One region of the Lysinibacillus sp. NPDC056959 genome, then DNA from elsewhere that is predicted to be linked to it. Evidence: riboswitches for the same ligand, from Rfam matches in the RefSeq annotation. Region 1 holds a riboswitch; each other region holds the start of a gene.
The links. A riboswitch is a leader RNA that binds a small molecule or an ion and turns the genes downstream of it on or off. The one in region 1 is predicted to bind cobalamin.
Positions count from the first base shown of each region.

Region 2: it holds a riboswitch for cobalamin, as region 1 does, so the genes downstream of both, ACFTQ7_RS17200 (ribonucleoside-diphosphate reductase subunit alpha) here and ACFTQ7_RS09405 (hypothetical protein) in region 1, are expected to answer to the same signal.
Region 3: it holds a riboswitch for cobalamin, as region 1 does, so the genes downstream of both, ACFTQ7_RS11185 (hypothetical protein) here and ACFTQ7_RS09405 (hypothetical protein) in region 1, are expected to answer to the same signal.

Region 1 is NZ_JBHURE010000006.1:37,716-40,933, reverse strand. Features, by position in the region: gene ACFTQ7_RS09410 (GTP-binding protein) at 1-385, shown strand, start outside; gene ACFTQ7_RS09405 (hypothetical protein) at 747-1,511, opposite strand; cobalamin riboswitch at 1,756-1,940, opposite strand; gene ACFTQ7_RS09400 (SPOR domain-containing protein) at 2,205-2,486, opposite strand; gene ACFTQ7_RS09395 (hypothetical protein) at 2,671-3,087, shown strand.
Region 2 is NZ_JBHURE010000016.1:82,204-85,421, forward strand. Features, by position in the region: gene ACFTQ7_RS17190 (ECF transporter S component) at 1-427, shown strand, start outside; gene ACFTQ7_RS17195 (hypothetical protein) at 424-1,107, shown strand; cobalamin riboswitch at 1,218-1,404, shown strand; gene ACFTQ7_RS17200 (ribonucleoside-diphosphate reductase subunit alpha) at 1,568-3,218, shown strand, end outside.
Region 3 is NZ_JBHURE010000007.1:148,150-151,367, forward strand. Features, by position in the region: gene ACFTQ7_RS11180 (hypothetical protein) at 1-517, shown strand, start outside; cobalamin riboswitch at 768-957, shown strand; gene ACFTQ7_RS11185 (hypothetical protein) at 1,155-1,694, shown strand; gene ACFTQ7_RS11190 (ABC transporter substrate-binding protein) at 1,699-2,661, shown strand.

The DNA.
Region 1 (3,218 bases):
ATTACTAGAGCCGTACTACCGCTTTAAACTTAAAGCTCCTAGTGATTTCATCGGCCGCATGATGACGGACATTCAGCAAGCTGCTGGTACATTTGACGCACCAATCATAACTGAACATGACGCGATTGTAACCGGCCGGGCCCCTGTCTCAACATTTATGAGCTACAGTACAACCTTTGCCGCCTACACCAATGGGAAAGGCGTACTTTCCCTACAATTTGATGGCTACGATACATGTCACAATACAGAAGAAATTATTGCGCAAATAAGCTACGATAAGAACGCCGATCCCGACTATACATCCTCTAGTATTTTTTGCGCAAAAGGCAAGGGCTACTCCGTTCCATGGCACGAAGCACAAGCAGCAATGCATTGTATTGACTAAATTCATAAAAACAGGACATGATTTGTTAGATCAATGTCCTGTTTTCTTATGTTTCATGAAGAGTTACTATACTTTTGTGAGTAATCTTGCTTCGCGCGGGTATTTACCTTCCTTCCGCGGGTATTTGCCTTTCTTCCGCGGGTATTCCCCTTCCTTCTGCGGGTATTTGCCTTTCTTCCGCGGGTATTCCCCTTCCTTCTGCGGGTATTTGCCTTTCTTTCGCGGGTATTTACCTTCCTTCCGCGGGTATTCTTGCTTCGCCCGGGTATCTACCCTATACTGACAACTCCATTCTACTACCTTGCCAGGCATATACCTTCACCTCGGGGTATTGAAATTCATCCCGCACATTTTTAATTTACTAAGCTTGTATCGTTTTCTGTCCCTGTTTATTAATAAGATATGAAGATTCCACCACAACGTAGCTATAGGATTGTGAGAAATCCATTAAAACTTTGCCAGGTCGACTTTTCAAAAGTTGTAAATTATCAATCAGTTCAAGCAATAGTTCATGACCTTTTCCACGTGGGTGCCAGTTTAAATGATTATCATTTAGTTCCTTCACAGCTTTTAGAAATTGATGATACTCTCGCTCTATAAAATTGATTAGTTGTTTATTTTTATAAACTACTCGTGATAAATCCTCTACATATACTTCATAAAAGCGCATCACTATCGAGCACAATAAATCATTGACCCGAGCGGCACTTAGTATTGGCTTAGGGGCTTGGGAAAGTCGCTCTAGATTTGGTTTTGCACGCGTCGAATCGATACGTGTAATTAAATGAAAATGTTCACCATTAACATCGTACACAATTGGATTTGTCGGCATATACATCATAAAATCATTTGTTTTTGTTTTAAGTTGATCTGTAATAATTGCTTTTGCAAAAAGGTGGCCATGAAAACTTTCATTTTGAATCCAAATAATATCTTTGTTATATAAAATTTGATCAAACAATCGTTCATTACTAATAAGATTGCTAGCTATTAATTGATCGACAAGGGATTCTACAACCATTCTTGTTGTAGCTTTCTTGGCAATTTCAGTGCGTGGCTGCTTACAAATTTTCATTTCTACATATTGCGAATCCTGTGCTGTACTTACATGAATATTCGTCATCATTGCATCCTCTTTTCGTACATATTTTTCAAAACGGAAGTCTTCTTTTACATAAAAAAAGGATTTCCTACAACTAGAGGAAATCCTTCATTCTATCTTTTTCATTCATCACATAATGTCAAATGATACCCAAGCATAAAAGAATTGCCTTGAAAGCGATTACCTTCTTTTTGGGCGTTTGACGTACGGTGACGAACAGAGCATTCTGTTTTGTCAATATGCCACCTCCTATTCCTCGTAGGGTTATGGTGTGTACTCATAATAGGCAGGTATCCTGACTCATGGTCATCACTACTTTTCACCTTCCCGTCGTTAAACAGTGGTATATGAAAAGTCGCTCACATTTACAGTTGCGGGACAGTGTCGGATTTGCACCGACTTCCCTTTTAAGCGTTATCAAGAGATAAACGCACCTATTATTTATTAATATTAAATTGTAATTTAACACACTAATACATGTAGAGTAGATATTCCTTTTGTATTTCTGGTTTAAATTGTAATATGTATTCTAGTATTTGTCAAAAGACAAAAAAGGGCTATCCCAAATTAATGAGATAACCCTATTAATTATTCTAATTTTCCCAAACCTGACCTCCATAATTGGTCGGTGAGGTCAATTTGCAAGGTTATCATTTGGACAAACTGTAAGGCAAAAATTAACGCGGGTGTGAATCTGCGTACCTGTTTTGGGTACGGCTATTGCATTCTACCAATGATAGAACAAAATGCGGAACGCCCTTCCTCAATAAGTAGTTTACATGCAAATTCACATTGAACTTGTGAAGTGTAATGTCCCGACTGAATACGGTAACCATCCTTCTCATTACCGAACACCTCACCATATCCGAGGTATTTCTGTGACAATAATAATTGTAAGCGTGTGTTTGCTTCTGCTCTTGTCTTGAATGGCGCTGTATGAATACGGAAGAACTTAGCACCTTTCGGAACATCAGTAAAAAGAGTTGGAAAGCAATCTATATAATAAATTCAGTCGTATCAAGGGTTTGGAGTATATTTGTGAAAATACATAATTAATAATGCTAGAAATATTAGTTCTAAGCAAATTATAGTGAGTGAAGTCTATTTAGATTTTTTATGTTCATTGTTCGAGATATGAGTTATTATATAAACATTGCTTTCTATTAATTAGGAGTTGTTTTGTGTGAAAGATAATCTTAAGAAATATGTTATTTTATCCCTAACCATAGTATTTTCGGTATTTACGGCACTGTATTTATATGATAAATATCAAGAATATCAATTTGATAAGGGCATTGCAGATGAAAATGAAAAAAAATTAGAGCAAGAAAGGGAAAGATTTCTGAATAAAGTGAAGGTTGAATTTAAAAGGGATACTTCTTTTGATACATTTGCTGTTGAAATTACAAATTTTAATGACAGAACTATTCATGGATATATAGAAGTCACAATTCTCGATAAAAATGAAGAAGTATTATGGGAAGAATTAGTTTTCATTCCAGAAGATGGAATAAAAAGTGGGGATACGTATAGATACGTAAAGGATTATGATTCAGTTGAAAATGCTGATTCAGTTAAATTCGAAAAATCGGTTTATTAGTTAATTGCACATCATACATATCAAACACGCTACCTATCATGGTTTGCGTGTTTTTTGTTTTGTATAGACAATACTAATTTAAATGTTAACGTTTATTAATAATATTTATTATATAAAGGTTAACTTTTTAG
Region 2 (3,218 bases), on a different contig from region 1:
AGTCATTAAAATTCCAACATTTATTACAACTGCTGCGCTTGACTCTGCACCGGCATTTTTGAGCGTTGTATTTTTATCGCCAGTATTAGCTGGTGTTGCGGGAGTCATTGGGCATTTTATCTCAGCCCTAACTACTGGCTTCCCTTTTGGACCACTACATATAATTATCGCAGTGGAAATGTTTATCGTTGTATGGATCTTTGGGGTTATGCATAAAAAAGGCATGCATTTCTGGAAATGGCCTGTGGCACTTATTTTAAATGGTGTCGTGGCACCTATACCATTTTACTTTATTATTAGTCCGGCGTTTTACTGGACGTCATTGACTAGTCTTCCACTGGCAACACTCATTAATCTAGTGATCGTTGCGGTGGCGATGCCAGTTCTGTCGAAGGTGTTTGTGCGTAAGGAAGGTCGAGTACATTGAGAAATGCAATAAAAATAGGTGAGTTCATTGCGACAACCGATAATGCCGCTGCAATTGGCGAAAAGCTACAAGATGTTGTGTCTGCTCCAGATCAGCTTACAGCATATTTTACTGCACGTGTTACATTTTTAGAGCAGCTTGCTGCAAATGCTTTACCAAAGCATATTTTACTTGCTAATTTTTCAGGGGATGCTGCATGGTCTCGTTATGTTGCAGGCATTCAACAGGTTTTTGAGGAGGCTGGCCTTTTTTGTCCGCAAATAGACGGTAGTTCAGAGACTAATATGCCAACTTTACAATCAGGCTTGTCAATAACGATGCTTGGGGAGCAGCAGAAACGTACAGCAACTAAGCATGAGCAACTAAGTTGGTACACATATGGTTTGCCACTTGTAGGCAATGAAATCCTTGCACAACCTGAAGATGTCGCACAGCTGCAACCTATTTTTCAAGCGTGGAAAGAGGGAATTGTGCAGCAAGTATGGCCAGTTGGATCAAAAGGTTTACAAGCAGAATTTAGCCGACTTTTTGGCGAGCAACAGGTCAATAGTGCATTAGATATTGAGAAAACGGCTGGTCCATGTGCAGTAGTTTTACTAGGAATTAATCCAGAAAAAGAGCAGCTAGTACAAAAATATTTTCCTAGAAATTTTGAAAAACTACGTAAAACTGCATTGTAATCGGGCTTGCTTCGAGAAAAAGTAGCACTTTAAAAAATTCAAGGGGCAAAACGCCTATTGCAACTATAAACACTATATGTTAGATTTGTTTAGGAGTTAAAACACAATATATAGTATTTTGGACGAGCGGTACCAAATATGGTTTAAAAGGGAATTCGGAAAAGAGTCATCTTAGGCCGAAGCTGTCCCCGCAACTGTAAGTGCTGACAAATGATGAATAGGCCACTGTAAAGAACGGGAAGGCCATCATTTGGAGGAAGCATGAGCCAGGAGACCTGCCGATCTGTTCAAGACAGCAACACATTCTTCGGGGATTGAGAAGTGGAGGCGAGAGATTTGTCCACTTCTTAGTGTGCATGTCCTTCATTTCCATTTCCGATTTTACTGCGATCACGTAACCGATAAGTGTTGCGTGATCGCTTTTTGTGTTGCTGGAGAAAGAAAGGGAGAGAATGTATACATGACAATTCAAATCGAACAGCAAATTGCTAAGCTCAAGAAAAGTTATACGGAGGATGAACTCGAAAGTTTTGTAAGATTATCGGATCGATGGCTACGAAAAAACGACAATGCGACATTTGAAGCATGGGCGGATGCGATGATTTTACAAACGCTTAGCCTAATTGATGAGGAGGAGCCATACTGGACATTCGTCGCAGCTCAAATTTATTTAGAAAAACTATATGATCAATTTGCAATGCGCCGTGGCGTTTCAGTGCAAGATGTTTATAAATGTTTCCCGGAACAATTAGCACGCTATACAGAAGCTGGTTTGTATCATGAAAGTTTAACAACAAAATATAGTGAGCAGGATCTTCAAGAACTCGCTTCCTATTTAGAATCAAGTCGAGATGAATTGTTTACGTATATTGGCTTAAAAACATTAATGGACCGCTATGTAGTCCGTGATTACACGAAAACACCAGTAGAGCTACCACAGGAACGATGGATGGTCATTGCGATGACCCTTATGCAGGATGAAACAGAAAATCGTTTAGAAAAAGTACGTGAATCTTACTGGGCAATGAGTAATTTATATATGACTGTGGCAACACCTACATTATCGAATGCAGGTAAAACACATGGCCAGCTATCTAGCTGCTTTATCGATACAGTAGATGATAGTTTACAAAGTATTTATGACACGAATACAGATGTTGCAACATTATCGAAATACGGTGGTGGTATTGGTGTTTATATGGGTAAAATTCGTAGCCGAGGCTCATCAATTAAAGGCTTTAAAGGTGCATCTAGTGGTGTTCTACCATGGATTAAACAGCTTAATAATACGGCGGTTTCAGTCGATCAGCTAGGTCAACGACAAGGAGCTATTGCTGTTTATTTAGATGTTTGGCACAAAGACGTCTTTACGTTTTTAGATTTACGCTTAAACAATGGGGATGAGCGTTTGCGTGCCCATGATATTTTCACAGGGCTATGCTTACCGGATTTATTTATGGAAACGGTTGAAGAGCGCGGGGAATGGCATTTATTTGATCCACATGAAGTACGAGAAGTTATGGGCTTTTCACTAGAGGATTTCTACGATGAGAAAAAAGGTGATGGCACTTTCCGTACTAAATATGCAGAATGTATTGCGAATCCATTATTAAGCCGTGAAGTTGTGCCAGCGATTGATATTATGAAACGTATTATGCGCTCGCAGCTTGAAACAGGCGTGCCGTTTATGTTTTATCGAGATGAAGTAAATCGCATGAATCCGAATAAGCATGAGGGAATGGTTTATAGCTCGAACCTGTGCACAGAAATATTCCAAAATATGTCAGCTACTGAATTCGAGTCTATTACTCTAGAAGATGATGTTATCGTAACACGTCGCAAGCCTGGCGATTTCGTTGTATGTAACTTATCATCTATCAATTTAGGTAGAGCTGTACCGGCTGGTGTTTTAGAAAAATTAATTCCGATTCAAGTACGTATGTTAGATAATGTTATTGCGTTAAATACAATTCCAGTAAAACAAGCAGAGCGTACGAACTTACGCTACCGAGGCATTGGACTTGGAACATTTGGCTGGCATCATTTATTAGCTTTGAAAGAAATTCAATGGGAGTCTGAGGAAGCTGTAGAATTTGCGGACAAGCTATATG
Region 3 (3,218 bases), on a different contig from region 1:
TTTAACAGAGCGTGACCGTGATATTCAATACAAATCATACGAAGAATTAATGAAAATTATGCAGGAACCAGTTGATTGGACCTATTCAGTTTGGGAACAACTAGTTCAAACTCTTACATACAAAAATGGACATATACGTGCAAGTGCTGCACAATTTTTATGCGCACTGGCAGCAAAAAGCGATCCTGAAGAAAGAGTATTAGAGGACTTCTTAAAGATTTGGGCAGTAACGTATGATGAAGAAACAGTCACTGTGAGGCATACTTTACAGGCAATTTGGAAAATAGGCTTAGCGGGGCAGGTACAAAGAGATTTAGTCGTATCATATTTGGCTAAAAGATATCAAACATGCTTAGACGAAAAGCACCCGACATTAATACGCTATGATATTATTGTATCCTTTAAAAAGCTATTCGATGCAACAAATGACCCCAAACTACTAAAAATTGCACAGCGTTTAATTGAGGAAGAGAAAGATGTTAAATCCAAAAAGAAATATAAAAATGCCATCCGATAAAAGTTAATGACTATTTGTTGCAAATTCTTTCATTATGAGAAATAGTTTTTATAACGTATGAAAAAATTAAATGCTTTAATTTATGAGGCATAATAAATATTTGCACGAGCAGGATGAATACCCAATGGGGCAGTGAATATATCCGCGTGCATACGGTAATACCTGCATGATTTTTATCCATCGTTGTTTATTCTAAAATTCCACAGCTATTTTTTCCTATCAATCTATGATAAACTGCATAACAAGTGAATAATTCTTGCAGAATAAAGGTGCTAAACTATAGCATAATCGGGAATTCGGTGAAAAACCGGAGCTGTTTCCGCAACTGTAAGTACAGAAGTCGTAAAGATATACCACTGTCGAATTATCCGATGGGAAGGTTTTTTATGAACGTAGTGAGCTGTACAAGCCAGGAGACCGACCTTTGTTTGAACGTATAGATAACTCTTCGGAATCTAGGAGAATATGCGGCAAATACATAGGCTATGTCGTATTTATGCGACACTATTTATGCTATTTTTCGTTGTTTCCTTAGGAGTGGGAACAACGTTTTTTTTATGCGCTTATAATTCACCTGGTGTAAGCCGAGGTGTTATTAAGGGAAGAATTTTTCATGAAGGAAAGCGGGGATTTATATTTGAAAAAAGATGCACGTTATTCTTGTTATCCATTTATGCGTGAAAAGGCATCTACAGTAGATTTTGAAATTCGAACGGATAGCCTAACAACACATATTGGTGTAGCATTGGCGGCGGTTAAAAAAGAAACGGTAGAGGTAGTAGCAGATGATTTACTAGCCATTTTGCCAATGGCTTACCATGTAAATGGCTCGGTTCGAGGTAAATTAGCTGTAACCGAAGATGATTTGACTCGGCTTAGTGATCGCTATGATTTCTATGTTAGTCATGTTAAAGAGGAAATACAAAACTTTGTATTACCTCAAGGAACAGATGCAGCTTCTGCATTACATTTATGTCGTAGTGAAGCGAAAAAATCATACCGTGTTTTGCACAAAGTATCTGAAGAACGCGAAGTACCAGCTATTCTCTTTGATTATTTAGGATTGCTAACCAATGTATTTTTTGTAATGGCTGTCTATATGAATCAGCATGCTGGTATTGCTGAAATACCGTTTATTAGTAAGTCATACCCGATGAAAAAGAAAAAGGAGAGTTAATGAAATGAAGAAAATGTTTAAGCTACAATGGCTTTCTGTGTTGATGTTGGCACTTGTATTAGTTGGCTGTGGCACGAAAGAGGATACAAATAAAGATGCTGTTTCTAAAGAAGATCAACAAGTTGAGAAAACTACTAGCTATAAAGTTAAGGATGACCGTGGTGTAGAAGTTGAGTTTAATGCAGTACCTAAAACTATTGTTTCATTACAACCGAGTAATACAGAGATTTTATTTGCGCTAGGCGTTGGCGATAAAATCGTAGGTGCAACAGAGTATGATACGTATCCAGAAGAAGCGCAAAAAATTGAGCGTGTTTCTACTTCTACAATATTCAATAGCGAGCGTATTTTAGCGTTAAAGCCAGACGTAGTTATTGCCTATACAACTGGAGGCGATGAAGAAAATTTAAATGCCTTAAAAGGTCTCGAAGATGCGGGTATTAAAGTGTTTGCCATTCAGTCAGCTAAATCATTTGATGATGTTTATGGGGATATCGAACAAGTCGCAACGGTTATGGGCATCAAAGATAAAGGCGAAAAGTTAAATGAAGATATTAAAGCTAAAATTGCAGATGTCCAAGCGAAAGTTAAAGATGTGAAAGAACCAAAAAATATCTATTTAGAAATTAGTCCAAAGCCAGACATCTATACAGCTGGTTCTGGTACATTCCAACAAGAGATTTTAAATGCTGCAAACGTTAACAACGTTTTTGCTGACCTTGAAAGCTGGGCAAAGGTATCTGAGGAAGATGTCATTGCGAAAAACCCAGCTGTTATTTTAACAACAGTAGACATGAAAAACACAACGGAAGAAATTCTTTCACGTGGTGGATGGAATTCAATCACTGCTATTCAAAATAAAGCGGTTTATTATATAGATACTGATATTTCAAGTCGTCCAGGTCCGCGTATTGGCGAAGCTGTTGAGTTAATCGCAAAAGCAGTATACCCTGAGTTATTTAAATAATTGATATTGAAAAATAGTGTTTTGAGCTGTCCTTTATCAAGGGCAGCTTTTTTTTATGGATAAAAAGGATAACTGTTCCGCTTGGGTTAGAAAGAGAAAGAATCAAGTGGATAACTGCTCGGCTTGGGTGGAAGAGAGAACGGGTAAAGTGGATAACTGCTCGGCTTGGGTGGAAAAGAGAACGGGTAAAGTGGATAACTGCTCGGCTTGGGTGGGAAAGAGAACGGGTGAAGTGGATAACTGCTCCGCTTAGGTGGGAAAGAGAACGAGTAAAGTGGATAACTGCTCCGCTTGGGTGGAAAAGAGAACGGGTAAAGTGGATAACTGCTCTGCTTGGGTGGAAAAGAGAACGGGTAAAGTGGATAACTGTTCCGCATGGGTTAGAAAGAGAAAGAATGAAGTGGATAACTGCTCTGCCTCAATAGAGAAACACCCCCAATAAATCTCTCGTTGGTCTAAGAAGTGTATGACATCCACTAGTGTGAAAATTGGTATTATATCGAATTGTTCTATAAAATAGAGATAAGTATGCTTTCTAACAGGGAGGGGTGCAGTCA